One region of the Streptomyces sp. NPDC052114 genome, then DNA from elsewhere that is predicted to be linked to it. Evidence: riboswitches for the same ligand, from Rfam matches in the RefSeq annotation. Region 1 holds a riboswitch; each other region holds the start of a gene.
What was found. Region 1 has a riboswitch for S-adenosylmethionine ahead of AB0L89_RS24145 (aminotransferase class V-fold PLP-dependent enzyme). Riboswitches for the same ligand answer to the same signal wherever they lie in the genome.

Region 1 (9,878 bases):
CGGCGAGACCGCCCACGACTACGCCCTGACCGGCGGATTCGACCTGATCGTCCTGGACATCGGGCTGCCCGGGAAGGACGGCTTCACGGTGCTGCGCCAGCTGCGCGAGGCCCGGGTGTCCACGCCCGTCATCGTGCTGACCGCGCGGGACTCGGTGCGCGACACGGTGGCCGGTCTGGAGGGCGGCGCCGACGACTGGATGACCAAGCCGTTCCGCTTCGAGGAGCTGCTCGCCCGGGTGCGGCTGCGGCTGCGCACGGCGGCGCGGGCGCCCGAGGTGACGGTGCTGCGCAGCGGGGAGCTGACGCTTGACCTGCGTACCCGCAGGGCGCGTTCGGGCGAGCGGACGGTGGATCTGACGGCGCGCGAGTTCGTCCTGCTCGAACTGTTCCTGCGCCACCCCGGGCAGGTGCTCTCGCGCGAGCAGATCCTCTCCCACGTGTGGGGCTACGACTTCGACCCGGGTTCGAACATCGTCGACGTGTACGTGCGCGCGCTGCGCAAGAAGCTCGGCTCGGAGCGCGTGGAGACGGTGCGCGGGATGGGCTACCGGCTGCCGGAGTGAACACCCGTGCGCCCCGGCGCGACCGCGCGCGGGGCTCGGTGAAGTTCCTTTCATCTACGGCTCATTGAGGGCTCACGGCGCCGCACCACGCTGAACGGCGTGACCTTGAACCCGCGGCAAGCCGTGACCCTCTGCGTCGCGCTCAGCATCTGCGCCCTGCTGGTGGTGCCCGGGAACTTCCCCGGCCTGAGCGGCGACGCGCGCCTGACCCTCGCCGTCTTCGCCCTGGCGACCTGCGCCTGGATCGGTACGCCGATCGACGACACGTACATCGCGCTCGGCGCCGGCCTCGCCCTCACCGCGACCGGCGTGATCAGCAGCGACACCCTCTTCGGCACCCTCGGCGACGAGACGGTGTGGCTGCTGATCTGCGCGTTCGTGCTCGCGGCCGCCGTGGCGCGCAGCGGTCTCTCGGGGCGCGCGGCGGCCTTCCTCGTCAGCGGCGCCCGCACGGTGCGGCAGCTGACGCACCTGACGACCGCCGCGCTGGTCGTGACCGCCTTCGCGGTGCCCGCCACCTCGGGGCGCGCCGCGCTCGCGCTGCCCGTCTTCCTCGCCCTCGCCAAGGTCCTCGCCGACCGGAAGCGACTGGTCGTGATGCTCGCGCTGCTCTTCCCGACCGTGATCCTCCTGTCCGCGGTCGCGACCCTGATCGGCGCGGGCGCGCATCTGATCACGGTGTCGGTCCTGTGGGAGGCGACGGGCGAGCGGATCGGCTTCACCCAGTGGCTGCTGCTCGGGCTCCCGCTCGCCGTCGCCTCCTCCCATCTGGCGGCGGAGGCCGTCCTGCTCACGACCACGCGGCGCGCCGACCGCAAGGGTCCGGTCCACATCACTCTCGACCAGCTCCAGGAGCACAGCGAGCAGCCGGTCACCGGCCCCTGGGAGCCCGCCGAGACGCGCTGCGCCCTGCTCCTCGCCACGGTCGTCGCCCTGTGGTGCAGCGAGCCGCTGCACCAGGTGCCGCCCGCCGTCGTCGCGCTGATCGGCGCGGTCGTGGCCGCCTCCCCCGCGCTCGGCACCGTACGCCTCAAGGACGCGCTCAGGACGGTCCCCTGGGCGCTGCTCCTGTTCATGGCGGCCACGATGGCGATGGGCGTCGCGCTCGCCGACTCGGGGGCGGCGAAGTGGCTGGTGTCCGGGCTGCCCCTGGACCTGTCGCCCTGGGTGTTCCTCACCGTCGTCGTGGTGGTCAGCACGGCCGCGCACCTCGTCCTGCAGTCGCGCTCGGCCCGTTCCTCGGTGCTCGTCCCGCTGGTCGTCGCGGCGGCCGTCGGCGCGGGCGTCAACCCGGTCGCCGCCGCCCTCGCCTCCACGGCCGCCGCCGGCTTCTGCCACACCCTGCCCGCCTCCGCGAAACCGGTCACCCTCTTCGCCGAGATCCCCGGCACCCCCACCTACACCCCGCGCGACCTGCTGCGCCTGTCCGCGGTCCTGGCACCACTGACCGCCGCGCTGGTCCTGCTCTTCGCCGTGACGCTGTGGCCGCTGCTCGGCGTCCCCGTCCGCTGAATCCGAAGTCGCCCGAACGGCCGAGGTCCGCTGAACCACCGAGGAGACCCTCATGCTCACCCGTTTCGCCATCGCCCCCAGCGGCTTCAAGGAATCCCTGTCCGCGAGCTCCGTGGCCGAGGCCATCGCCGCGGGCGTACGCCGTGTCGTCCCGGACGCCGAGACCGATCTGATCCCGCTGGTGGACGGCGGCGAGGGCACCGCCCGCGCGCTGGCCGCGGCGGACGGCGGCCGGCTGGTCGCCCTGCCCGCGACCGGCCCGGTCGGCCAGTCCATCGGCACCCACTTCGCCCTGCTGCGCGACGGCACCGCGGTGGTCGAGATGGCCGCCGTGGCCGGACTCTCCCTGGTCCCCCGCGACCTGCGCGACCCGGGCGCCACCACGACGTACGGCGTCGGCGAGCTGATCCGCGCCGCCCTCGACAAGGGCGCCCGGCGCATCCTCGTCGGCTGCGGCGACTCGGGCACCTCGGACGGCGGCGCGGGCGCCCTGCAAGCACTCGGCGCCCGCCTCCTGGACGCGGACGGCTGGGAACTCCCGCACGGCGGACGGGAGCTGACGCGGCTGAGCCGCATCGACGCGAGCGGTCTCGACCCGCGCCTCGCGGACACCGAGATCCGGGTGGCCTGCAACCCCTTCAACGTGCTGTGCGGCGAGCGCGGCGTCGCCCGCGTCTTCGGCCCCCAGAAGGGCGCGACCCCCGCGCAGGTCGAGGAGCTCGCGGCCGCCCTGGAGCACTGGGCGTACGTCCTCACCCGCGACCTGCGCGTGCGCGCCGACCTCTCGCGCGGGCCCGGCACCGGCGCGTCCGGGGGCCTCGGCGCCGGGCTCGCCGCGCTCGGCGCCGTGCTGCTGCCCCGCTTCGACGTGCTGCTCGGCCCGCTCGACCTGGACGCCCGACTCGGCCGCGCCGACCTCGTCATCACCGCGGAGGGCGCCCTGGACCACCAGACGCCGCGCGGCAAGATCCCCGCCGAAGTGGCCCGCCGCGCCAAGCGGTTCGACCGTCCGGTCCTGGTGCTCGCCGGCACGATCGGGCACGGCGCCCACCAGGTGCGGGCGGCCGGCGTGGACGCCTACAGCGCGATCCTGCCCGCTCCCGTCTCCCTGACGGAGGCCCTCGGCCGGGGCGGCGAGTTCCTCACCGACGCGACCGAACGGGCCCTGCGCATGATCCAGCTCGGCTCACGGCTGCCGTCGCCGCGTGCTCAGGCGGCGGTGGTGTCGGGCACGCAGCGCCCGTCCTCGGTGCGGTAGCTCCAGCGCGCGCCGTCGGACACCAGCTCCTTGACGGCGCGCACGAAACGCTCGACGTGCTCGTCGGGGGTGCCCGCGCCGAAGCTCACCCGGATCGCGTTCAGCGACTTCTCGCCGGGCGCGGCCTCGGGGGCGCCGCACTCGCCGGGCTCGTCGGGCTCGCTGCCGAGCAGGGTGCGCACCAGCGGGTGCGCGCAGAACAGGCCGTCGCGCACCCCGATGCCGTACTCGGCCGAGAGCGCGGCGGCGAAGTGCGAGCTGTTCCAGCCGTCCACCACGAAGGAGATGACGCCCACGCGCGGCGCGTCGTCCCCGAAGAGCGACAGGATCCGCACCTGGGGCACCTGGGCGAGGCCCTCGCGGACCGTGCGGATCAGGTACTGCTCACGGGCCACGAGCTCGTCGAAGCCCGCCTCGGTGAGCGCCTTGCAGGCCGCGGCGATGGAGTAGACGCCGATGACGTTCGGGGAGCCGGCCTCGTGCCGCGCGGCGCTGTCGTGCCACTCCACGTCCACGCCGCCGTCCGTGCGCCGGGCCACCTTCCGCGAGGCCCCGCCGCCCGCGAGGTAGGGCTCGGCCGCGCGCAGCCAGTCGGAGCGGCCCGCGAGGACGCCCGAGCCGAAGGGCGCGTACAGCTTGTGGCCGGAGAAGGCGACCCAGTCGACGTCCAGCTCGTCGATGGAGACGGGGTGGTGGGGCGCGAGCTGCGCGGCGTCGAGCACGATGCGGGCACCGTGCGCGTGAGCGGCCGCCGCGAGCTCGCGCACCGGCCAGAGCTCACCGGTGACGTTGGAGGCACCGGTGACGCAGACCAGGGCCGGGCCAGTGGGGCCTCCCCTGCTCGAACGAAGTTGAGAGCTTGGGGAAGGGTCACGGTCGGCGAGCGCCCGCTCCAGGGTCTGCACGGCCTCGTCGGGGGTGCGCGGCGCGTTGAGGTAGGTGACGCGGGCGTCCCGCCACGGCAGGAGCGAGGCGTGGTGCTCGGTCTCGAAGACGAAGACCTGGCAGTCGGCGGGCAGGGCGGCGGCCAGCAGGTTCAGCGAGTCGGTGGTCGACCGGGTGAAGACGACCTGGTCGCCCTCGCGGCAGCCGAGGAACTCGGCGACGGCCGTACGGGAGTTCTCGAAGAGGTCGGTGGAGAGCTGCGAGAGGTAGCCGGCGCCGCGGTGCACGCTGCCGTAGTACGGCGCGTACGCGGCCACGTCGTCCCAGACCCGCTGCAGCGCCGGCGCGCTCGCCGCGTAGTCGAGCGCGGCGTAGGTGACTTCGCCACCGGTGACCAGCGGAACGGTGACGTCCCGGCCGAGGACCGGCAGCGGGGCACAGACGGAGGCGTCGACGGCAACGGCGGAAACAGACATGGCGAACTCCCGTGAGAGGCAGGTGAATTCACCGCGCCGGAGCTGCGTCGGGGGCTGCGTCGACGGCGCGGGAGAAGGGTGAAGAAGGGTGTGCGGAGGCGGGGCGTGGAAGCCCTGTCACATTCGCTTGCTCACGAGACTGCTCCCTTGAGGACCAGGACCCCAGGGTTGCGAGGGGTCCGCGCTTGCCATACGCCTTGCTGCGTACGGCCTGGTCTTCACCCGGGGCACCCCGCCACGGACGGAGGGTTGCCGGACAGCGGGCCGGGGCCGTAGTCGCTGTCACTCATGACCTGTGCAGCATCCTGCCACACGATCTTCGACGCGCAAGGCGCAGTCCAGAATCCGGACTGCGCCCTGCGTCACACCTGTCGGGGGTTTCAGCGGTTGCTGGCCGCCACCCACCGCTCCAGGGCCTTCTTCGCGGCCCCCGAGTCGATGGACTGCGCCGCCCGCGCCATGCCGGCCCGGATCTGCTCCACGAGGCTGCCCTCCTCCTGCGCGAGGGCCGCCAGCGCCGCCGCCGAGTTGAGCAGCACCGCGTCCCGCACGGGACCGGTCTCGCCGTCGAGCAGCCGCAGCGCCACCTCGGCGTTGTACGAGGCGTCGGCGCCCCGCAGCGCCTCGACGGGCACCAGGTCGATCCCCACGTCCCGGGGGTCGAAGGCCTCCTCGCGCACGGCGCCGTCGCGCACCACCCAGACCCGGGAGGTCGACGTCGTCGTCAGCTCGTCGAGCCCGTCGTCACCGCGGAAGACGAGGGAGGAGTGCCCGCGCTCGGCGAAGACCCCGGCGACGACGGGCGCCATCCGCGGGTCGGCCACACCGACCGCCTGCGAGCGCACCCGCGCCGGGTTGGTCAGCGGACCCAGGAGGTTGAAGACGGTCCGGATGCCCAGCTGGCCGCGCGCGGCACCCGCGTGCCGCAGCGCCGGGTGGAACTTCACGGCGAAGCAGAAGGTGATGCCCGCCTCCTCGGCCACCTCGACGACCCGCGCCGGGGTGAGCTGGAGGTTGACGCCGAGCTTCTCCAGGACGTCGGAGGCACCGCTGGCCGACGACGCGGCGCGGTTGCCGTGCTTGACGACCTTCGCGCCCGCCCCCGCGACGACGATCGCGGACATGGTGGAGATGTTGACGGTCTTGGCGCCGTCGCCGCCGGTGCCGACGATGTCGACCGTCTGCCCCGGCACCTCGATCACGTTGGCGTGCTCGTACATCGCACGCACCAGACCGGAGATCTCCTCGACGGTCTCGCCCTTGGCCCGCAGCGCGACCACGAAGCCCGCGATCTGCGCGTCGGTGGCCTCGCCGCGCATGATGCGGTCCATGGCCCAGGCCGTGTCGTCGGCGCTCTGGTCGCGTCCTTCGAGCAGGCCGTTCAGTACGTCGGGCCAGGACCGGCCCGCCGCGGTGTCGCCTCCTGCGGGGGTCACAGCGCTCATGGCCGCTCCTGGGTCTTCGTCGATGAAGTCGATGGGAACCGATGTGAATCGGCGGGGAAAGCAGACACCCCGACAAAGGGGGCCGGGACCACCCTATCCAGCCCGGGGGACGGCAAAGAGCCCCGTCCATGCACTGGACGGGGCTCCTGCCGTGGCGACCTCGTGGTCGTTGCTCTCAGAGGAGCATCAGGTGATCAGTGGTGACCGTGGCCGCTCGTGATCTCCTTGTACTCCTCGACGGTGGGCTTGGGGATCTGGTTGTCCTCCCCGTAGTAGCCCTTGGAGAGCTTGGCCCGGAGCTTCTGCGAACCGGACACCTTGCGCTCGACGCCGTTCTCGTCGACCGTCGGGCCGATCTCGAGCGGCTTGTACTGCTCGTGCGCGGTGAGGGTGTGCAGCTGCTCCTGGCTGAGCGGCTCGTGGACCTCGATGAACTCGCCGTGCGGCAGGCGCTTGATGATGCCGGACTCGCGTCCGTGCAGCACCTTGTCCTTGTCGCGCCGCTGCAGACCCAGGCAGATCCGCTTGGTGACGATGAACGCGATGACCGGTCCGACGAAGAAGAAGATCCGGACGAACCAGGTGATCGAGTTGATCGACAGGTGGAAGTGCGTGGCCCAGAGGTCGTTGCCACCACCGACGAGCATGATCATGTACGCCGTCACCCAGGCGACACCGAAGGCCGTACGGGTCGGGGCGTTGCGCGGGCGGTCCAGGATGTGGTGCTCGCGCTTGTCGCCGGTGACCCAGGACTCGATGAACGGGTAGACCGCGATGGCCGCCAGGACCAGCGGGAAGATGATCAGCGGGATGAACACGCCCAGGACGAGCGTGTGGCCCCACAGGTTGATCTCCCAGCCCGGCATGACGCGGATCAGACCCTCGGCGAAGCCCATGTACCAGTCGGGCTGGGCGCCGGTGGACACCTGGTCCGGACGGTACGGGCCGATGGCCCAGATCGGGTTGATCGAGGCGATCGCCGCGATGGCCGCGATGACACCGAAGACCAGGAAGAAGAAGCCTCCGGCCTTGGCCATGTAGACCGGGAGCAGCGGCATGCCGACGACGTTCTTGTTGGTCTTCCCGGGGCCCGCGAACTGCGTGTGCTTGTGGTAGAAGACCAGGATCAGGTGCGCCACCATCAGGCCGAGCATGATGCCCGGCAGCAGCAGGATGTGCACCGAGTAGAACCGCGCCACGAAGTCGCCGCCCGGGAACTCCCCGCCGAACAGGAACATCGACAGGTAGGTGCCGATGACCGGGACGGACAGGATCGCGCCCTGCATGAAGCGGACACCGGTGCCGGAGAGCAGGTCGTCCGGGAGCGAGTAACCGGTGAAGCCGGTGAACATGCCGAGGACGAACAGCAGGAAGCCGAACAGCCAGTTGACCTCACGCGGCTTGCGGAACGCGCCCGTGAAGAACACACGCATCATGTGCACGAACATGCCGGCGAGGAAGATCAGCGCCGCCCAGTGGTGGATCTGCCGGATCAGCAGACCACCGCGCACATCGAAGGAGATGTGCATGGTCGAGTTGAACGCCTCGGACATCAGCTGTCCCTGCAGCGGGACGTAGCTGCCGTGGTACTCCACCTCGTTCATCGACGGGTGGAAGAACAGCGTCAGGTACACACCCGTGAGGATGATGATGATGAAGCTGTACATGCAGATCTCGCCGAGCATGAAGGACCAGTGGTCCGGAAAGATCTTGCGCATGTTGGCCTTGGCGAGGGAGTAGATCCCCAGCCGGCCATCGGCCCAGTCGGCCACCCGCTCGCCGGCGGGCGCCTTCTTCCGTGAGTTGTCGTTGGTGCTCATCCGCGCTCCCAGAAGGCAGGACCGACGGGCTCTTCGAAGTCGCCGAGCGCCTCGAGGTAGCCCTCCTCGTTCACACCGATGCGCAGCTGCGGCAGGGCGTGACCGGCCGGGCCGAAGATCACTCGGGCACCGTCGGAGAGGTCGAAGGTGGACTGGTGGCACGGGCAGAGGACGTGGTGCGTCTGCTGCTCGTACAGGGAGATCGGGCAGCCCACGTGGGTGCAGATCTTGGAGTACGCCACGACGCCCTCGTGCGACCACTCCAGCTCGCGCTTGTCCTTGATGTTCTCCGGCTGGATCCGGACGATCATCAGGGCGGCCTTGGCGATCTGGGTCTGGAAGTCGTGGTCGTGCTCGGACATGCCCTCGGGCATCGCGAACGTCAGCGAACCGACCTGCACGTCCGAGGGACGCAGCGGCTCGTGCGTGTTCATGTTCACGAGCATCTTGCCCTTGGCCCACTTGGTGTGCCGGAGCTTGTCCTCGGGCAGCGGACCGAGGTCACGCAGCAGGACGACGCCGGAGAGCGGGACCAGGGCGAGCGCGCCGAACATCGTGTTGCGGATCAGCTTGCGCCGACCGAACTGCGACTCCTCGGCACCGGCCTTGAAGTCGGCCATGACCTTGGCCTTGACCTCGGGCTCGGCCTCGATGGCGTGCCGATCGTCGGCGACCTCCACGTCGGACATCAGGGTGCGGGCCCAGTGGACCGCGCCCGCGCCGATGCAGAAGAGCGCCAGGCCGAGGGTCATGCCCAGGGCGAAGTTCAGGCCGCTGATGTGACCGATGGGCCAGATGAACACGCTCTTGTCCGCCGGGATGGCGACGAACGAGGCGATGAATCCGACCGTGGCCAGCATCGAGAGCGTGAACAGGAAGGCGATCGCGCGCTCGGAGCGCTTGGCCGCCTGCTCGTCGATGTCCTGGATGCGGTGCTCGTGGGGCGGAAGGCCCGGGTCGGCGAACGGGTTCTCGTCCGCGACCGCCACCGAGCCGTGCTCGGCGTCCTGCTCGCTGGGCAGGTTCTTCTCTTCTGGAATCTCTTGGCTACTCATGACTTCTTGGCCTTTGCGGTCCGAGCGGCGACCCACACGGCGACCGCGATCAGCGAACCGAGACCGAAGATCCAGGCGAAGAGGCCTTCACTGACCGGCCCCAGACCACCCAGCTTGAGACCGCCAGGGCTCTCGGTCTTCTCACCGTTGACCGCGTCGAGGTACGCGATGATGTCCTTCTTTTCCTTCTCCGGCATCGTCGTGTCGGGGAAGGACGGCATGTTCTGCGGGCCGGTCTGCATGGCCTCGTAGATGTGCTTCGGGGAGACGCCCTCAAGCGTGGGCGCGAACTTGCCGTGCGTCAGCGCTCCACCTTCACCGGTGAAGTTGTGACACTGCGCGCAGTTGGTACGGAACAGCTCACCGCCCTTGGCGATGTCCGCCCCGTCCGGGCTGTACTGCTTCTCGGTCGGGACCGTGGGACCGGCGCCCAGCGACGAGATGTACGCCGCGAGCTGGTCGATCTGGGCCTGGTTGTAGATGACCTTCTTCTTGGGCGCCTGGGCGCCCTGCTGCTGGAGCGGCATACGACCGGTGCCGACCTGGAAGTCGACAGCGGCGGCGCCCACGCCCACCAGGCTCGGACCGTCGGAGGAGCCCTGACCGCCGGTTCCGTGGCAGCTGGAGCAGCCCACGGCGTAGAGCTTCTTGCCCTCGTCGATGGCGAGGGACTGGGCGGTGTCATCGGCCTGCGCCTTGTCCGCCGGCGCGAACGCGGCGTACAGCCCCCCGGTGGCCGCCAGCGCGAGGAGTAGGACGACGACCGCCGCCAGCGGATGGCGTCGTCGTGCGGAGAGCTTTTTCACGGATTACCCCGGTGTCAGGATCTTCTGCGTCGATGCTTCTGGAATGAGTCGGTACG
Region 2 (9,878 bases), on a different contig from region 1:
CGGTCCGCATCGCCGAGGCCGCCGTGGAGTCCAGCCGCACCGGCCGTGTCGTCGAGATCGAGGAGGCAGCGCGATGAAGGTCGCCGTCCTGTCGTTCGCCCACGTCCACGCGACGGCCTACCTGCGGCTGCTCGCCCGGCTGCCCGGCATCGAGGTCCTCGGCTGCGACCCCGACACCGAGCACGCGGCCCCCGGCGAGGTGCGCGGCCGCGCGCTCGCCGACGACCTGGGCGTCGCGTACGCGCCGACGTACGAAGAAGCCTTCGCCTGGCGCCCCGACGCGGTCGTCGTCTGCTCCGAGAACGCCCGCCACCGCCCACTCGTCGAACAGGCCGCCGCGCACGGCGTGGACGTCCTGTGCGAGAAGCCGCTGGCCGCCTCGGTCGCGGACGGCGAGGCGATGGTCGCCGCCTGCCGCGCCGCGGGCGTACGGCTCGCGGTCGCCTTCCCGGTCCGCTTCAGCCCCGCCTACGCCGCCGTGAAGGCCGCCGTCGCCTCCGGTGACGCGGGCCGGGTCCTCGCGGTGAACGGCGCCAACAACGGCGCCATGCCGACCCGGGCCCGCCGCTGGTTCGCCGAGCCCGAACTCTCCGGCGGCGGCGCCCTGATGGACCACACCGTCCACATCGCCGACCTCCTCGACGACCTCTTCGGCGCCGCCGCACCCGTCGAGGTGTACGCGCAGACCAACAACCTCCTGTACGCCGACGAGGTCGCCGCGGAGACCAGCGGCCTGGTCAGCGTGACGTACGCCAACGGCGCCGTCGCCACCATCGACTGCAGCTGGTCCCACCCGCGCTCGCACCACTCCTGGGGCGGCCTGGAGATGACCGTCGTCGGCGAGCGGGCCACCCTGGAGATGGACGCCTTCGACCAGAAGGTCCACGGCTTCAGCGAGCGCCGGGGGCACGGCGTCGAGGTGCCGTTCGGCGTCGACCTGGACGAGCTGATGCTGCGCGCGTTCCTGTACGGCCCGCAGGAGGGCGGCACGGACGTCGCCGACGGGGAGGGCGGCCTGCGCACCCTGCGGATCGTCGAGGCCGCCTACGCCTCGGCCCGCAGCGGCGTCCCGGTCGCGGTGGGCCGAGGCGGAGTACCGGGAAACTGAGGGCCCACGGCGGGTCAGTGCGGCCGGACCTGGCCCGCCTCCCACGCCCACGCGGCGATCTCCACGCGGTTGCGCACGGCCAGCTTCGCCTGGACGTGCGCGAGATGGGTCTTGACCGTCGCCAGGGAGATGAACAGCTCCCCGGCGATCTCCTGGTTGGTGCGCCCGCGCGCGACCAGCCGCACCACGTCCAGCTCGCGCTCGGACAGGCCCGTCGGCGCGGTGCCGGCGGCCGCGGCGCCGCACTGGGGGCCGTGCCGGTCCGCGAGGCGCTCCAGGAGCCGCAGCGTCACGGCGGGGGAGACCAGCGCGTCGCCGCGGGCGGCGGCACGCACCGCCTCCACGAGGAGGCCGGGCCCCGCGTCCTTGAGCAGAAAGCCGACGGCCCCGCCGCGCAGCGCCTCGTCGAGGTAGTCGTCCTGGTCGAAGGTGGTGACGACCACGACGCGCAGCGGGTCGGCCGCGCCAGGACCGGCGAGGTGCCGGGTCACCTCCAGGCCGTTCAGCCTCGGCATCCGGACGTCGACCAGACACACGTCGGGCCGCAGCCGCCGCGCGAGCTCCACGCACGCGGCACCGTCGGCGGCCTCACCGATCACCTCGATGTCCGGCTGCGCGGACAGGATCAGCCGGAACCCGGTCCGCACCATCTCCTGGTCGTCCGCGATCAGGACCCGCACAACACCGCTGCTCATGACCCCGATTCTGGCAGGCCCAGCACGGGAAGCGCGGCGCGGACCCGCCAGCCCCCGCCCGGCAGCGGCCCCGCCTCCAGGCTGCCGCCGACCGCCGCGACCCGCTCACGGAGCCCGATCAGACCGAGGCCGCCGTGCCCTCCGGGCGGGGTGCGGTCCGTGGCACGGCCGTGCGCGCCGGGGCCGTTGGCGACCTCGACGACGAGGCCCGCCGCCTCCGTCCCGATCCGCACCCGGACGTCCGTCGCGCCGGGCGCGTGCCGGGTGACGTTCGTGAGCGCCTCCTGCACGACGCGGTGCACGGACGTCTCCACCTCGGGGGCGAGCGCGGCGGCGCGGGCCCGCGCGGACACCTCCAGGGTGGCCGCGTCGCCGGGCGAGGCGGCCACCAGCGCGGCGAGCTCGGTGAGCAGGTCGGCGGGCCGGGTGGTGGCGCCCGGCTCCGCGCGCAGCACGTGCACCAGACGCCGCATCGAGTCCAGGGTCTCGCCGCCGGCCTGCTCGATCCCGGCGAGCAGCGGGTCGAGCTGGTCGGGGGCGCTCTCGCGGATGGCGCGGGCGGCCTGGGCCTGCACGACGATGCCGGTCACGTGGTGGGCGACGAAGTCGTGCAGGTCGCGGGCGATCCGGCGGCGCTCCTCCTCCTGGGTGGCGGTCACGGCGAGGGCCCGCCGGGTGTCCAGGGAGCGCAGATAGCCGCCGAGCGCGAGGGCGCCGCCGGCCGCGACGGTGAGCATGAAGGCGAAGGTCTCGGTGTCGGAGTGCACGCCGACGCGCACCGGTGCGGCCACGACGGCCGCGGCGAGCAGCACGCACAGGACGTACGCGGCGGGCAGCCGGGCCGTGCGGGCGGTGACCGTCAGCAGGGCCAGCAGCGCGAAGGACTCCAGGAGCCCCCAGCTGCTCACCCGGAGGGGACCGAGGGCCAGGCCCAGGGTCAGCGCCCCGGAGACCAGGGCGGCCCCGAGGGCCCGCGCCTCGATGCCGGGCCCGCCCCGCACGCAGAGCACGGCGACGGCCAGGGGGCCGAGAACGAGCGGCGGCCAGGCGCCGTCGGGCCGGCTCGACACCAGGTCGAGGAGCCAGAGCAGCACGGCGGGCACGGCGAACAGCAGGGCCCTCGGCATACGGGCCCGTGCGGTGCCGGGCGGCGAGCGGTGATCGTCCACGTACTGAATGTACGGAGGAGGTCGCATCCGGCCGATCAGCCGAAAGCCTGATCGGGGTGTCGGGGATCCGCCGAAGGGCCGAGGTGCCGGCGACCGGCGGGCGGCGACCGTGGAGAGAGTCCGGACTCCACGTAGGCTCCTGTTGCTCCTCCGAGAAAGTGATCCCCATGCCCCGCACGACCCCCCTCCGCCCCCGCGCCGCCCTCTGCGCGCTCGGCACGGCCGCCCTCGCCCTCGCCCTGACCGCCTGCGGCGGCTCGATGAACCCCTTCGACGACCACGAGGAGAAGGCGTCCTACGGGGAGGGCGCCGCGGCCAAGAGCGCCCGCGACTCCGTGCCGCGCTGGCTGCCGGACGACGCGAGCGACATCAAGTACGTGATGTCCACCACGGGCGATGACCGGATCATCACGTTCCGTACGCCCGGCGGAGAGTTCCCCGAGCAGTGCGTGAAGGGCGAGGCGCAGGGCGAGCCGCGGCTGAAGGCCGACTGGTTCCCCGCGGATCTGGTCGCGAAGGCCGACACGAACTGCGGTACGTGGTCGGGCGCCCGGGTCGACGGCGTCCTGTACGCCTGGCAGGACAAGGACGTCGTCCTGAAGCGGCGCTGAGCCGCACGGCACGGACACGGGCCGCGCAGCATAGACCCGGGGCGGAGGCGCCGTGCGACCGGAGTCGGATCCGCGGCGGATCGCTCGGGTATTAGCGTGGACGGGACAGATCGACGACAAGGATCCGAGGTGCCCGGCCCATGCCAAGCCGCAGCGAGAGCCGTACCCAGCTCATCGAGTCACTCATGGAGCGGTTCCCGCACGTGCCGCGGGAAGCCGTGATCAAGGAGGATCTGCTGCGCGGCGGCATCGCCTTCGACGAGTCGGCACTCAGCGACAACGAAGACGGTGACGTCAAGCCGAAGTCGTACTTCATCTTCTCCTTCGACCACGGCACGCTGCCCGAGCTGGGCGCCGCCGCGCTGCGCCGCCCGCCGGAGGAGATCGTCCTCACCGGCGGCCCCTACGAACTGCGCCGCACCGTCGTCTCCGTCCGCGTGAACCCGTCCTCGCCCTACCGCGTCGCCGCCGACGACAACGGCGTGCTCGGCCTCTACCTGGACGGCGTGCGCATCTCCGACGTCGGCCTGCCGCCGATGCCGGACTACTACCGGCACACGCTGGAGAACGGCAAGTCCGTGATGGAGGTGGCACCCACCATCCAGTGGGGCTACCTGATCTATCTGACGGTCTTCCGGGTCTGCCAGTACTTCGGCGCCAAGGAGGAGTGCCAGTACTGCGACATCAACCACAACTGGCGCCAGCACAAGGCGGCGGGACGCCCCTACACCGGAGTGAAGCCGGTGGAGGAGGTCCTGGAGGCGCTCGCCATCATCGACAAGTACGACACCAACAAGTCCTCCACCGCGTACACGCTGACCGGCGGCGCCGTCACCTCGAAGGTCGGCGGCAAGGACGAGGCCGACTTCTACGGCCAGTACGCCAAGGCCATCGAGGAGCGCTTCCCCGGCCGCTGGATCGGCAAGGTCGTCGCGCAGGCCCTGCCCAAGGCGGACGTGCAGCGCTTCCACGACTACGGCGTGCGGATCTACCACCCCAACTACGAGGTGTGGGACCCGTACCTCTTCGAGCGCTACTGCCCCGGCAAGGAGCGCTACGTCGGCCGTGACGAGTGGCACCGCCGCATCCTGGACTCCGCCGAGGTGTTCGGCCCGCGCAACGTGATCCCCAACTTCGTGGCGGGCGTGGAGATGGCCGAGCCGTTCGGCTTCAAGACCGTCGACGAGGCCATCGACTCCACCGTCGAAGGTCTTGAGTACTTCATGTCGCGCGGCATCACGCCCCGCTTCACCACCTGGTGCCCGGAGCCCACGACGCCGCTCGGCAAGGCAAATCCGCAGGGCGCGCCGCTGGAGTACCACGTGCGGCTCCTTGAGGCCTACCGCGCGACGATGGAGTCCAACGGCCTTTCCTCGCCGCCCGGTTACGGCCCCGCGGGACCCGGCAACGCGGTCTTCTCGGTCAGCTCCTTCATGGACAGCCTGCCCGCGGAGGCGGCCGCTCCCGAGGACGCGGTCGTGCCGGCGAAGGCCGACTGAGAGCCGCCTGAGACCGTTCTCGGCGGGCCCGCGCGGGCCCGCCGGAAACTCCGCGCCGCCCTCCGGAGCCCCGTGTTACGGTCGGGGCGGGTCACGAGTTCCAGCGCCAAGCCCCGGCTCGCTGGACGGCACCCCGCTCCGTCGCGGGTGCCCCGGGTGACGACCCGCCCCGTGCGACGCGCACGGGGAACGGCGGATCGCCGGGTCGGTGACACCCGGGGTCCACGACTCCGGAGGCGTTCCATGACGCACGCGCACGACACCTGCGACACCTACGAGCCCGGCCATCGGGTCCACTGGATCCAGGCCCGCAAGAGCGCGGCCGACCCCGGCACCGTGACCGACGTCCTGCTGTCCTCGCACGACGTGGCCGACGACGGCCGGATCACCCTCCATGTGCTCGGCCCGACCCGCGGCGTGCCCGCCGCCCTGTGGACCCACGACCCCGAGCGGCTGCGCCGCCTGCTGCGCGAGCACCGGGGCCTGGCGCAGTGGCAGCCCCGCTGGAACCTGCTGCGGCTGCGCGGCGACGGGGCGGCCACCACGCTGGTCTGCGTGGCCCCGCACGCCCCCGGCCGCTGACGAAGATCACCGGTTCGTAGGATGGCGGCGCACCGGACGCGGGTGATCCCCGCGTCCGGGCGGGCGCGACAGTCAGCCACCCACAGCCGGAGGTCTCCCGTGCAGCACCACCCCGTCACCGTCGTCACCGGCGGCAGCCGAGGCATCGGCGCCGCTGTCGCCGCCCGTCTCGCCGAGGACGGCCACGACGTCGTCATCGGCTACCGCTCGGACGAGGCCGCGGCCGAGAAGGCCGCCGAGGCGGTCCGCGCCGCCGGCCGCCGCTGCGTCACCGTCCGGGTCGACACCGCAGACGAGGCGGACGTCGACCGCCTCTTCGACTCCGCCGCCGCACTCGGCCCGGTCACCGGCTTGGTCAACAACGCCGGGGTGAGCGGCCCCGTCGGCCCGCTCGCCGACGCCGACGCCGAGGGCATGCGCCGCGCGCTCGAAGTGAACGTGCTCGGCTATCTGCTCTGCGCCCGGCGCGCGGTGCGGGACCTGACGGCGAACGGCGGCGGCGCGATCGTGAACATCTCCTCGGCCGCCGCCACCCTCGGCTCGCCCGGTGAGTACGTCCACTACGCCGCCGCCAAGGGCGCCGTCGACACGCTGACCGTCGGCCTGTCCAAGGAGGTCGCGGGCGACGGCATCCGCGTCAACGCCGTGGCCCCCGGCGTGATCTGGACCGAGTTCCACGCCGACCCCGAGCGTCCCGCGAAGCTCGCGTCCGGCATTCCGCTGGGCCGCTCGGGCCTGCCGTCGGAGATCGCGGCGGCCGTTTCCTGGCTGCTGTCGGAGGACGCCTCGTACACGACGGGCACGGTGCTGAGGGTCGCGGGCGGGCGCTGACGCCCCGGGGTGGCCCCTCGTACGCTGGGCGCATGATCAGTGGAGCGGCCACCCTCACCCCGGACGTCGTGATCCGGCCCGTCACGCTCGACGACGCCCCCGCGCTCGCGCGCGCCTACCGGCGCAACCGCGCGCACCTGGACCCCTGGGACCCGGCCAGGCCCGAGGCCTTCTTCACCACGCAGGGCCAGGCCGACCGGGTCCGGGCGCAGTTGGCGGACGGCCGGGCGGGCCGGTCCGCGCACTGGGTGCTCGTCGGCGACGGCGAGATCGTCGGTCACACCGCCCTGTCGAACGTCGTGCTCGGCCCGGTCCGCAGCGCCAACCTCGGCTACTGGATCGACGCCGGGCGGCAGGGCCAGGGCCTCGCGTCCGCCGCCGCCCGGTACGCCTGCGCGCAGGCGGACACCCGGCTCGGCCTGCACCGCGTGGAGGCGGGCACCCTGCTCCACAACACCGCGTCGCAGCGGGTGCTCATCAAGTGCGGCTTCGAGGAGTACGGTCTCGCGCCGGGCTACCTGTACATCAACGGTGCCTGGCGCGACCACCGGCTCTTCCAGAAGATCCTCAACGACCGCCCGGCGTAGGGCGGTTCACCGCCCGGATCAGACGATGTTCTCCGCGACCTCGGCCTGCTCGCGGTCCGAGCCGTACGCCTGCGGCGTGCTGTAGGAGCGGCGCGCCACGAACCACCACACGGTCGCCAGGGCGAGCACCACGGCCAGCGCGATCGACGCGTAGTTCATGGACTGGACCGTCACCGGCGAGGCCTGCGGCAGGCAGAAGAGCACCGTCACGAACGCCACCCAGACGACGGCGATCCAGCCGATGGGCTTGCTCCAGCGGCCCAGGTTCCACGGCCCCTGCTGGAAGCGGTCGCCCGCGCGCAGCCGCAGGAAGATCGGGATGGCGTACGCGGGGGTGATGCCGATGACGTTGATCGCGGTCACGGCCGTGTACGCGGTCGACGAGTACAGGGACGGCAGTGCGATCGCCGCGGCCAGGCCCACCGAGAGCCACACCGCGGGCACCGGCACCTGGGTGCGGGAGCTGACCTTGCGCCACAGGGCGGAGCCGGGCAGCGCGTTGTCGCGGCTGAACGCGAACACCATGCGGCTCGCGGCGGCCGTCTCCGCGTTGCCGCAGAACAGCTGGGCCACGATCACGATGAGCAGCAGCGCCGTCGCCCCGGACTCGCCGATCGCGTCGATCATGATCTGGGCGGGCGGCACACCGGTGTCCGTCTCCAACGTGCCCGTGTAGTCCTGGATGGCGAAGGTCAGACCGGCGAGCAGCACGAAGCCGGCTATCCACGACGCCCAGATGGCGCGCACGATGCCGCGGGCGGCGGTCACCGAGGCGTTGGAGGTCTCCTCGGACAGGTGCGCGGAGGCGTCGTACCCGGAGAACGTGTACTGGGCCAGGAGCAGGCCGATCGCGGTGACGTAGAGCGGGTTCTCCCAGCCGGTGCCGTTGAAGAACTCTCCGAAGACGAACGACGGCGACTGGTGGTGGTCCGGCACGATCGCGAGGACGCCGACGATCACGGTCACACCGGCCACGTGCCACCACACGCTGATGGAGTTGAGCAGACTCACCAGACGCACGTTGAACAGGTTCAGGACGGCGTGCAGCAGCAGGATGCACAGGAAGATCAGGAACGTCTTCCCCGCGGTCGGCTCGAAGCCGAACTTGAGGTTCAGGAACGCGCCGGTGAACAGCGCCGCGCCGTAGTCGATGCCCGCGATGGCGCCGAGCAGCCCGAGCAGGTTCAGCCAGCCGGTGTACCAGCCCCAGCGCCGCCCGCCGAGCCGGTCGGCCATGTAGTACAGGGCGCCCGACGTCGGGTACGCGCTGGTGACCTCGGCGAGCGCGAGGCCCACGCAGAGCACGAACAGACCGACGCCGGCCCAGCCCCAGAGCATCACGGCCGGGCCGCCGGTGGTCAGGCCGAAGCCGTACAGCGTCATGCAGCCGGAGAGGATGGAGATGACGGAGAAGCTGATCGCGAAGTTGCCGAAACCGCCCATGCGGCGGGCCAGGACGGGCTGGTAGCCGAGCTCTCTGAGCCGTTCCTCCTCGTCCTGGCGTGGCGCTGGGACGGAGCTGGTCGACGACCAGGTGGTGCGGGACACGGATGGACCTCCGGGAAGGGAGCGGGGGGTTGGGGGTGCGGTGCGGGTGCGGGATCTGCGGGGCCTACCCCGGACGACGGCTGTCCCGGGCGGCGTTGAAGCAGCGGGCGCGGGCCTGGACGAAGACCTCGGCGGCCGCGTCGGCGTCACCGGGGGAGGAGGTGCGGTACGTCCAGGGCACGACCGCGAAGAACGGGTCGAGCGCCTGGAACACCCGGGCCGCGTCGTGGAACTGGTGCGCTCCCCACAGCGCGTGCGCCAGGTGGTTCAGGTCGAGGAGCGAGGCCGCGGCGGGCAGCGAGTGGTCGAACCACAGCTGCAGGGCCCGCAGCGCGCCGCGCGTGGCGTCCTCGGAGACCCAGTGGAGGTCGAGGGCGCGTTCGTGGCCGGACTCCCTGCGGTAGCGCTCGACCCGGACGTACAGCGGCAGCAGATGCAGCGGCGAGCCCGCGGGCGCCGCGGCCGACGCCCACTGCACGAAGTTGTACGCCTCGGTGAGCGGGCCTCCCGGGCGGCGGGCGTACACGAACTGCAGCATCCGGTGGTACGCCTCGCGATTGCCCGGATCGCGCTTGTCGGCCTCGGCGAGCAGCTGCCAGGGGCCGGGGAAGAGCATGGGCTCGGGCGGCGCCATCCGGTGCTCGTCCCACCGCTGCCCCTCGTCGAGCTGCGCCAGCGAGAGCAGGCAGATCCACGGCACGGGGTCCTCGGGAGACATGGCGGACACGGCGCCGCACTCCGCCACGGCCTCGCGCCACAGGTCGTTGGTCTGCCGGTGCCCGGCCCGGTGGGCGCGCAGGGCCCGCTCCACCAGGACACGGGTGTACAGCACGGCGGCCGAGGCGCTGTGCGGCTCCTCGGCGCGCCAGGCCCGCACCACGTCGGAACCGGCGACGGCGGCCGCCAGGACCTGTGTGCGCTGGGTCCACAGGCCCCAGTCGGGTGTCTCGGTGAGCAGATTGCGGGTGGAGACCCAGCGGCCGGCCTTGAGGTCCTGGAGCACCGCGCGCAGCGCTTCGTCGTGGCCCGCCGGGTGATACACGGGGCGGCCTAACGGCATGGGCATGTGTCCTCTGTGGGGTGACGAAGGCGGGGGTCTGCGGGGTGTGTCAGGTGCGTGGTGGGCGAACTGGCGTCCTCCGGGCGGGCGTTGATGATGTTGCTCGGCGGTCAGTGTAGATCCGGCTCTTCCGTTTCCACGGCGGTTCGTGGATTCTTTCCGACCCGGTTTTGTCAACACGGCGCACC
Region 3 (9,878 bases), on a different contig from region 1:
AGGGGAGTTTGCTGATGTTCTTGGCCTTGACCGTGTACGTCAGCTTCTCGCCGGGCCTGACCTTGGCGGGCGAGGCGGTCTTGGTGACCTCCAGGTCGGGGACCGGCACGGACAGGGCCAGCTGCGAGGGGACGTAGACGTCGCCGGTGCTGGTGAACGTCAGCTTCGCGGAGGTGGCGCCCACGGGGATCGCCCCGTCCGGCACCTCGAAGGCCTTGGCGTCGATGCTCAGGTTGTTCCGGTACTTCGGGTTGACCGAACCGTCGTCCTCGCTGATGAAGAAGTTGTCGGTCCTGCCGGTGTGCGACTCGGTGACGGGCTGGTCGTTCACCAGGAACTGGTCGCCCTTGGTGTTCCAGTCGCCCTCGTACGCCGTCGTGCTGGCGTGGATGTCGCCCGCGGTGCGGTAGAAGCCGTCCACCGGGACGGTGGTGGATCCTGCCGGGGCCGCGGCCCGCCTGGTCGAGCGCTGGATGACGTGGCCGCCCCAGATGTAGACGTTGCGGCGGTCGGGCGCGTACTGCTCGTTCGGCCCGTCGTACTTGTAGACGACGGTCAGCGACCAGCCGCCGACGCAGCCCTGTCCGTTCGGCGCCCAGACGTTGCCGACGGCGACCTCGACGGGGCTGCCGGTGGCGGCGCCCGCGAAGGAGGAGGTCACGTCGGCCTCGGCGGTGTAGTAGTGCGGGCCCTGCGTGGTGTTCGGGGTGCGGACGGCGTTCTGGACGTCCACCGTGGACTGCGTGCCGCCGCCGACGCGGATGACCGGGCGGGTGGTGAGCGGGTCGCCGGGGGCCGGGTCGACGGGCGCGTTGCCCTCGCGGTTGAGGTCGCAGATGTTGCGGACGGTGTTGCCGAAGCGGTGCGTGCCCGCGTTGCCGCCCCAGAACAGGCGCGCGTAGTCGACCTTCGCGCCGGGCGGGACGGTCACCTGGCCGGTGCTGGAGTCGAAGGTGCCGGTCAGGCCGGCCACGTCGATGCGGCGCTCGACGAAGTTGTTGTTGTTCTTGGTGCCCTTGGCCTGCTGGGTCTCCTTGCAGGCGGCGGCCACGTCGGCCGGGCTCGTCGGGCAGTCCAGGACCGTGTTGCCGATGGTCTTGAAGTCGCCGTACAGCGATTCGTCGTAGCGCTTGGCGAAGGGCTCGACGATCTCCGCGGCGGCGGGCGTGGCGGTCGCGGTGAGCACCCCGGCCGCGACGGTGGCGGTGGCGAGCGTCAGTCCGCCCGCCCGCCGCATGGCTCTCATTGCATGTCTGGCATGTCTGACCCACATAAAGGGGCAATGTAGGCAAAACGCATGATCATGGCCGGTTACGCCACGCGACGGTGGGCATACTCGGCGATATCGGTCATAGGGGGGCGTTCTTCCGTGTCGATCGCGTACGTCCGCGGCTCGAACCCGTGCTCGCCCCGCTCGAACTGCGTCAGCTCGGGGCGTACGAGATGACCGCGCGCCAGCCGCAGCTGCGCCGTCCGGTAGATCGCCGCCGCCATCCGCCCGAGCGCCTGCCCGTCCTGGTGCCGGTGCCTGCGCACCCCCACGTCCACCTGCGCCAGCGCGTCCAGGCCCACCGTGTGCAGCGCGTCCACGAGCAGCCCCAGCTCCACGCCGTACCCCACGGGGAACGGCAGCCGCTCAAGGAGCGACCTGCGCGCCGCGTACTCACCGCCCAACGGCTGTACGAACCCCGCCAGTTGGGGCCAGTGCATGTTCAGCAGGGGCCGCGCCATCAGCTCGGTCACCCGCCCGCCCTGCCCCGCCGCCCGGCCCGCACCGGGCGCGTCGAACTCCGCGCCGAGCGGCCGGTCGTACATCGCCTTCACGAAGTCCACGTCCGGATCGGTCAGCAGCGGACCCACGATCCCCGAGACGAAGTCCGCGGAGAACTCCTTCAGGTCCGCGTCGACGAACGCCACCACGTCACCGTCCGTGACGAGCAGCGAGCGCCACAGAACTTCACCCTTGCCGGGGACGGGCGTGAGCCGCGGCAGGATCTCGTCCCGGTGGACCACCTTGGCGCCCGCGGCCGCGGCGACCTCCGCCGTGCGGTCCCGCGACCCGGAGTCGATCACCAGCAGCTCGTCGACCAGCGGGGCCCGCTCGACCAGCTCGCGGCGGATCACCGAGACGATGTCGCCGACCGTCTCCTCCTCGTCCAGCGCGGGCAGCACGACGCTCACCGAGGTGCCGGACGCGCGCTTGGCGGCCACGAGGCGCTCCAGCGGGCGGTCGGCCACGGACCAGGAACGCCTGCTCAGCCAGCGCTCGACCTCTTCCAGCACGGTCAGGGTCCTCCCGTATGTGATCCATCTCGCGGTTCGGACGACTATCTCAAGGGTCCAGGGCTTCGGTTACAGTCTTGAACAACGCCGGTGACCATCGCATGTCGGGGTCGCCGCCGCGTTCAGGATCGACAACTGAAACCCACAATCGAATACCGCTCATCCAGAGGGGCAGAGGGATACGGCCCGTTGAAGCCCCGGCAACCCTCCAGCCGGTCTCGTCGCGATCAAGCGCCGCGAGGCTCCCGGCTAGGGAAGGTGCCAATTCCGTCTCGCGGCGAGATGCGTCGCGAGGAAGATGAGGAGAAAGGGCCTCGCCTCCATGGCTGTGCAGACTGTCGCCACCCCTTCCGCCGACGCCACCGTCGACCTCGGACCCGCCTCCGGCCTGTCCTGTCGCGAGTGCGGCACCACGTTCCCGCTGGGTCCGATCTTCGCCTGTGTCGAGTGTTTCGGCCCCCTCGAAGTCGCGTACGACCTGCCGCTCGGCGACCCGGAGGCCCTGCGCAAGCGGATCGAGGCGGGCCCCGCCAACATCTGGCGCTATGCCCCGCTGCTGCCCGTCCCCGCCGACGTGGCCGAGAAGCCCAACCTCAACCCCGGCTGGACCAAGCTCGTCAAGGCCGACAACCTCGCCCGTGAACTCGGCGTCGAGCCGGGCAAGTTGTTCGTCAAGGACGACTCCGGCAACCCCACGCACTCCTTCAAGGACCGCGTCGTCGCGCAGGCGCTCGAAGCGGCGCGCGCCTTCGGCTTCACCACCCTGTCCTGCTCCTCCACCGGCAACCTCGCCGGCGCCGTCGGCGCCGCCGCCGCCCGCGCGGGCTTCCGCTCCTGCGTCTTCATCCCGCACGACCTGGAGCAGGGCAAGGTCGTCATGGCCGCGGTCTACGGCGGCGAGCTCGTCGGCATCGAGGGCAACTACGACGACGTGAACCGCTTCTGCTCCGAGCTCATCGGCGACCCGCTGGGCGAGGGCTGGGGCTTCGTCAACGTGAACCTGCGGCCGTACTACGGCGAGGGCTCCAAGACCCTCGCGTACGAGATCTGCGAGCAGCTCGGCTGGCAGCTGCCCGACCAGCTGGTCATCCCGATCGCCTCGGGCTCGCAGCTCACGAAGATCGACAAGGGTCTGAAGGAGCTCATCGCGCTCGGCCTGGTCGAGGACAAGCCCTACAAGATCTTCGGTGCCCAGGCCGAGGGCTGCTCGCCGGTCTCCGCCGCGTTCAAGGCCGGTCACGACGTCGTGCGCCCGCAGAAGCCGAACACCATCGCCAAGTCCCTGGCCATCGGCAACCCGGCCGACGGTCCCTACGTGCTCGACATCGCGCGCCGCACCGGCGGTGCGGTGGAGGACGTGAACGACGAGCAGGTCGTCGACGCGATCAAGCTCCTCGCGCGGACCGAGGGCATCTTCGCGGAGACCGCGGGCGGGGTGACGGTCGGCGTCACGAAGAAGCTGATCGAGGCGGGGCTGATCGACCCGGCGCTCACCACGGTCGTGCTGAACACCGGGGACGGCCTGAAGACGCTGGACGCCGTCGCCGAGACGTCGCAGGCCACCGCCACGATCAAGCCCAGCCTCGACGCGTTCCGCTCCGCGGGGCTCGCCGGCTAGTCGCCGTCGCGCCGCGCGGCCGCCGCCGACTGCCGGTCGTGGTCCGTCCTCGCGCAGTTCCCCGCGCCCCTGACGGGGCGCTCCGTCTCCCCCCCGTACCTCAGAGGTGAACCCCATGAGCGTCAACGTCCGCATCCCCACCATTCTCCGCACCTACACCGGCGGCCGGGCCGAGGTCGCCGCCGAGGGCGCCACGCTCGGTGAGGTCATCGCCGACCTGGAGAAGAACCACACCGGCATCGCCGCCCGCGTCCTGGATGACCAGGGCAAGCTCCGCCGCTTCGTGAACGTGTACGTCAACGACGACGACGTCCGTTTCGAGCAGGGCCTGGAGACCGCCACCCCGGACGGCGCCGGCGTCTCGATCATTCCCGCCGTCGCCGGCGGCTGATCTTTACGCAAGTACCCTGCGTTATCTGAATTGCCCCCTCCGCGAGAGAAACGGAGGGGGCAATTCTGCATGGTTGAGCGCGGTACAGTTGGGAACAGCGCTTCGCGGTTAGTGCCGAGCGCATATATGAAGTCGGTCCCGAGCCGACAAGAAGCAGCCAAACAGTGCTGCCAATTTGAGCCCCATGTGGCATTTGCCCGGCCCGACTTGACCTGAGTGCTGACGAATTCTCCGCATTCTCCCGATCGGTCGTGCCCAGAATTCTCGTCCGATTGACCTGTTGCAGACGGCAGTTGGACAGATACATTCAGCGGCGGTCGACGCGTTCCGGCGCACACCCCCAACCAATGGGGCGTGAGGTCTGACCCGGGTCCGCGAAGTGCGGTCCTGTGCAAGGGCCAGTAATAGGGGAGTTAGGCATGGCTCAGGGCACCGTCAAGTGGTTCAACGCGGAGAAGGGGTACGGCTTCATCGCGGTCGACGGTGGTGCGGATGTTTTCGTCCACTACAGCGCGATCCAGATGGACGGTTACCGCACCCTTGAAGAAGGTCAGCGAGTCGAGTTCGAGATCTCGCAGGGCCAGAAGGGTCCGCAGGCGGACATGGTCAAACTCGCCGTCTAGCTCGGCGCGACCGACCACCGAAGCACGCATCGTGAGGGGCTCGTATCCCACCAGGGGTACGGGCCCCTCGTGTGCGTCCGGGAGGCCGGCGGTGCTGTCCGGGGGCTGTTCGGGGGCTGTTCGGGGCTGCCCGGGGTGTGTCCGGGAAGCGGCCCCCGAGGTCCCTCACAGGTGCCGATCTCTCGGGAGCACCTTGCACTCGTGGGGGTCGAGTGCTAATCATTGGCGTTAGCACTCTACGAGTGAGAGTGACAGAACTTGGATCGGGTCGGTGAGGTCCGCGGGCCGGGTGGGGCAAGGAACCACAAGGCACGCAGGCCGTCCGTCGCGGGCACCAGCACGGTCCGTTTGCTTTTCCACCCCTGTCCGGGAGGACCACTTCACATGGCCAAGATCATCGCGTTCGACGAGGAGGCACGGCGCGGCCTCGAGCGCGGCATGAACCAGCTCGCCGACGCCGTCAAGGTGACCCTGGGCCCCAAGGGTCGCAACGTCGTCCTCGAGAAGAAGTGGGGCGCCCCCACGATCACCAACGATGGTGTCTCCATCGCCAAGGAGATCGAGCTCGAGGACCCGTACGAGAAGATCGGCGCCGAGCTGGTCAAGGAGGTCGCGAAGAAGACGGACGACGTCGCCGGTGACGGCACGACGACCGCGACCGTCCTGGCCCAGGCCCTGGTGCGCGAGGGTCTGCGCAACGTGGCCGCCGGTGCCAACCCGATGGCTCTGAAGCGCGGCATCGAGAAGGCCGTCGAGGCCGTCTCGGGCGCCCTGCTCGAGCAGGCGAAGGATGTCGAGACCAAGGAGCAGATCGCTTCGACGGCCTCCATCTCCGCCGCCGACACCCAGATCGGCGAGCTCATCGCCGAGGCCATGGACAAGGTCGGCAAGGAAGGCGTCATCACCGTCGAGGAGTCGCAGACCTTCGGTCTGGAGCTCGAGCTCACCGAGGGCATGCGCTTCGACAAGGGCTACATCTCGGCGTATTTCGCCACCGACATGGAGCGTATGGAGGCGTCGCTCGACGACCCGTACATCCTGATCGTCAACTCCAAGATCTCCAACGTGAAGGACCTCCTTCCGCTGCTGGAGAAGGTCATGCAGTCGGGCAAGCCGCTGCTGATCATCGCGGAGGACGTCGAGGGCGAGGCGCTGTCCACGCTCGTCGTCAACAAGATCCGTGGCACCTTCAAGTCCGTCGCCGTCAAGGCCCCGGGCTTCGGTGACCGCCGCAAGGCCATGCTCGGCGACATCGCCATCCTCACCGGTGGCACCGTCATCTCCGAGGAGGTCGGCCTCAAGCTGGAGAACGCCGGTCTCGACCTGCTCGGCCGTGCCCGCAAGGTCGTCATCACCAAGGACGAGACGACCATCGTCGACGGCGCCGGTGACAGCGACCAGGTCCAGGGCCGCGTCAACCAGATCCGCGCCGAGATCGAGAACTCGGACAGCGACTACGACCGCGAGAAGCTGCAGGAGCGCCTGGCGAAGCTCGCCGGCGGTGTTGCGGTCATCAAGGCCGGTGCCGCGACCGAGGTCGAGCTCAAGGAGCGCAAGCACCGCATCGAGGACGCCGTTCGCAACGCGAAGGCGGCCGTCGAGGAGGGCATCGTCGCCGGTGGTGGCGTCGCCCTGCTCCAGGCCTCCCAGGTGTTCGAGAAGCTGGAGCTGGACGGCGACGAGGCCACCGGTGCCGCCGCTGTGAAGCTGGCCCTGGAGGCCCCGCTGAAGCAGATCGCCGTCAACGCCGGCCTCGAGGGTGGTGTCGTCGTCGAGAAGGTGCGCAACCTGACCGTCGGCCACGGCCTGAACGCCGCGTCCGGTGAGTACGTCGACATGATCGCCGAGGGCATCCTCGACCCGGCGAAGGTGACGCGCTCTGCCCTGCAGAACGCCGCCTCCATCGCCGCGCTGTTCCTCACCACCGAGGCCGTCATCGCCGACAAGCCGGAGAAGGCCGCCGCGGGCGCCGCTCCGGGCGGCATGCCGGGCGGTGACATGGACTTCTGATCCCCCGCGGATCGGAGCCCATGACGCGCGACGCCTGACGCGCAGCGCGTAGCTCGTACGAAGGGGCGGCACTCTCCTCACGGAGGGTGTCGCCCCTTCGGCGTGCCTTTGCTCACCGTTTACCAAGGACCTAAGTCCCTGGTCCGGGTCTTTTGTCCCGGGTGAGACTTTTGCGCGTGAACTCCCTGGACTCCGTCATCCTGCAGGTCAACGACCACCTGTGGACGTACCTTCTGATCCCGCTCGTGGTGGGCGCGGGCCTCTGGTTCACCGTGCGGTCCCGGGCCGTGCAGCTGCGGCTGCTCCCCGAGATGTTCCGGGTCGTGCGCGAGAAGACGCCCGAGCGGGCCGACGGACGCAAGCAGGTGTCGTCGTTCGGGGCGTTCACCATCTCCGCGGCGGCCCGCGTCGGCACCGGCAACATCGCGGGCGTCGCCACCGCCATCACGCTCGGCGGGGCGGGCGCCGTGTTCTGGATGTGGGTCATGGCCGTCATCGGCGCCGCGTCCGCGTTCGTCGAGTCGGCCCTCGCGCAGCTCTACAAGGTGCGGGGCGCGACCGGCGCCTACCGGGGCGGGCCCGCCTACTACATGCAGCGCGCGCTCGGGAAGCGCTGGCTCGGCGTGCTCTTCGCCGTCACCATCACCGTGACCTTCGGGTTCGTCTTCAACGCCGTGCAGTCCAACACCATCACCTCCGTCGCCACCGGCTCCCTGGGCACGGGTGAGGCGGAGTGGTTCGCGCCGCTGGTGGGCCTGCTCCTCGCCGCGCTCCTCGGCCTCGCCGTCTTCGGCGGCGTCCGCAGGATCAGCGCGGTCACCACCGTGCTCGTGCCCGTCATGGCCGTCGTCTATCTGCTGCTCGGCACGGCCGTCGTGCTGCTCAACATCGCCGATGTGCCGAGGGTGCTCGCCGACATCGTGGGCGGCGCCTTCGGGGTGCGCGAGCTGGCCGCGGGCGGCGTCGGCGCGGCGATCCAGCAGGGCATCAGGCGCGGCATGTTCTCCAACGAGGCGGGCCTCGGCTCCGCGCCCAACGCGGGCGCCACCGCCGAGGTCTCGCACCCCGTCAAGCAGGGCCTGGTGCAGTCGCTCGGCGTCTTCTTCGACACGCTGCTGGTCTGCTCGATGACCGCCTTCATCATCCTGACCGCCAACCCGGAGCTGTCCGGGCGGCAGAGCGCGGACCTCACGCAGTCCACGATGACCGCGAGCCTGGGCGGTTGGGCCGGGCACGTGCTGACGGTCGTCGTCTTCCTGCTGGCCTTCAGCTCGATGATCGGCAACTACTACTACGGCGAGTCCAACATCCAGTTCATGACGCGCAGGCGCTGGGTGCTGCCCTCCTACCGCGCGCTCGTCCTCGCGACCGTCTTCCTCGGCGCGCTCGGCTCGGTGAGCGTGGTGTGGAACCTCGCCGACGTCTTCATGGGCTTCATGGCGCTGGTCAACCTGCTCGCGATCATCCCGCTCTCCACGATCGCCTTCCGGCTCCTCGACGACTACCTGGCGCAGCGCCGCGCGGGCCTCGACCCGGTGTTCACACGGGACCGGATGCCGGGCCTGAAGGGCGTGCAGTGCTGGGAGCCGGACCGCTCCGGGGAACGGCCGGCGGCCTCCGCCGCACGCCCCTGAGGCCTGCCCCGCGAACGGGGTTACGGCAGCCGGTCCAGGATCCAGGCGCAGAGTTCCTCGGTGACCAGCGTGTGGCCCTCGTTGTGCGAGGCGCAGAGGAACTCGTCCAGTTCGCTCTCCTCCTCCGCGGAGGCCGTGACCGGCTCGTACAGCCTCTCGTGGGTGTCGGGGTCGCGCAGCGCGATCGCGCTGACCGTCGGTACGAAGCAGTGCTCGCGGATGTCGGCCCGGGCGCCGAGGCCGATGAAGGCGGGGATCTTGTCGAGCTCGTCGGCGAGGATGCCGAAGCCCTCCAGGGTGCCGCCCGGCGCGCCGTCGATCTCCGGCAGGCCCGTGGTGCGGATCCGGGGGCGGCGCAGGGTCGCCACCCGCAGTTGCGCGACGAGCTGGTCCTCGCCCGTGGACTGCGTGTACAGATGGGTGCCCGTGATGGCCAGGCCCCTGCCGTGGAAGGCCTGTTCGCCGGGGCGGACGCCGTTGCTCTCGCCGCTGCGCACGCCGTTGGCGACGCCGATCCTGCGGGGCCGCGACGGCCAGCCGCCCACGCGCTCCAGCTCGGCGAGGAAGACGCCGCGCTCCTTGTCCGTCTCGGGGGCGTCGTTCCACTCCGCGATGTGCTGCCACAGGAGCTGGCGGGCGGCCGGGCTGTTCATCTGGTGCGAGAAGGCCGCGTTGAGCGGGCGGATGTAGTGCGCGAACGACTGGAGCGCGAGGGGCACCCAGGCGCCGCGGTGCGGGCTGTCGTAGGAGAAGTACAGGGCGGTCGCGTGGTCGTTCTCCTCGCCGCCGTCGTGCTCCATCCTGGCCAGCGCGTACCGCGTGACCAGGCCGCCCATGCTGAATCCGCCGACGGTCAGCGGATGGTCGCCGGAGCGCTGCGCGACCGCCTCGCGGATCGCGGCCCTGGCGGCGACGGCGTTCTCCAGGATCGAGGCGCTCCGCTCGTCGAAGCCGAGCAGGACGACGTCGTATCCGCGTCCGCGCAGCGCGCCGACGAACGGGTACGGGCCGCGCTCCAGGAGCTCCCAGGAGAAGTCCAGGTCACTGGGCCCGGAGCTGAAGCCGTCGGCGAGGATCACCGGCCGGGTCAGGCCCTTCGCGGGATCGGCGAGGTACACCCAGGCCGTGCCGCCCGGCAGCGTCCACTCGTCGTCCGGCTCGGGCGCCTCGCCGGGCGCCTCGCGCGCCTCCCGGGGGCCGGGGGCCAGTGTGATGCGGGCGGCGGACCCCAGGGCCTCGGCGATCTGCCGCTCGTCGGCCGCGGTGGGCTCGTTGTGCTCGGTCATGAAGGGTCCCCTCCGGTCGTGCCGCTTCGATGA

Region 2: it holds a riboswitch for S-adenosylmethionine, as region 1 does, so the genes downstream of both, AB0L89_RS05325 (hypothetical protein) here and AB0L89_RS24145 (aminotransferase class V-fold PLP-dependent enzyme) in region 1, are expected to answer to the same signal.
Region 3: it holds a riboswitch for S-adenosylmethionine, as region 1 does, so the genes downstream of both, thrC (threonine synthase) here and AB0L89_RS24145 (aminotransferase class V-fold PLP-dependent enzyme) in region 1, are expected to answer to the same signal.

Annotation. Positions count from the first base shown of each region.
Region 1 is NZ_JBFAWC010000011.1:10,781-20,658, reverse strand. Features, by position in the region: gene AB0L89_RS24160 (response regulator transcription factor) at 1-565, shown strand, start outside; gene AB0L89_RS24155 (SLC13 family permease) at 665-2,077, shown strand; gene AB0L89_RS24150 (glycerate kinase) at 2,130-3,335, shown strand; gene AB0L89_RS24145 (aminotransferase class V-fold PLP-dependent enzyme) at 3,287-4,696, opposite strand; SAM riboswitch class IV at 4,873-4,990, opposite strand; gene trpD (anthranilate phosphoribosyltransferase) at 5,077-6,141, opposite strand; gene AB0L89_RS24135 (cytochrome bc complex cytochrome b subunit) at 6,336-7,961, opposite strand; gene AB0L89_RS24130 (Rieske 2Fe-2S domain-containing protein) at 7,958-9,016, opposite strand; gene AB0L89_RS24125 (cytochrome c) at 9,013-9,822, opposite strand.
Region 2 is NZ_JBFAWC010000002.1:255,833-265,710, forward strand. Features, by position in the region: gene AB0L89_RS05295 (Gfo/Idh/MocA family oxidoreductase) at 1-77, shown strand, start outside; gene AB0L89_RS05300 (Gfo/Idh/MocA family oxidoreductase) at 74-1,108, shown strand; gene AB0L89_RS05305 (response regulator transcription factor) at 1,123-1,803, opposite strand; gene AB0L89_RS05310 (histidine kinase) at 1,800-2,972, opposite strand; gene AB0L89_RS05315 (hypothetical protein) at 3,140-3,583, shown strand; gene AB0L89_RS05320 (radical SAM protein) at 3,724-5,082, shown strand; SAM riboswitch class IV at 5,172-5,281, shown strand; gene AB0L89_RS05325 (hypothetical protein) at 5,326-5,664, shown strand; gene AB0L89_RS05330 (SDR family oxidoreductase) at 5,764-6,495, shown strand; gene AB0L89_RS05335 (GNAT family protein) at 6,528-7,082, shown strand; gene AB0L89_RS05340 (amino acid permease) at 7,101-8,630, opposite strand; gene AB0L89_RS05345 (hypothetical protein) at 8,695-9,690, opposite strand.
Region 3 is NZ_JBFAWC010000020.1:72,645-82,522, reverse strand. Features, by position in the region: gene AB0L89_RS33905 (hypothetical protein) at 1-1,237, opposite strand, end outside; gene AB0L89_RS33900 (glucosyl-3-phosphoglycerate synthase) at 1,312-2,283, opposite strand; SAM riboswitch class I at 2,440-2,588, shown strand; gene thrC (threonine synthase) at 2,582-3,901, shown strand; gene AB0L89_RS33890 (ubiquitin-like small modifier protein 1) at 4,017-4,292, shown strand; gene AB0L89_RS33885 (cold-shock protein) at 4,712-4,915, shown strand; gene groL (chaperonin GroEL) at 5,300-6,925, shown strand; gene AB0L89_RS33875 (alanine/glycine:cation symporter family protein) at 7,102-8,559, shown strand; gene AB0L89_RS33870 (hypothetical protein) at 8,580-9,845, opposite strand.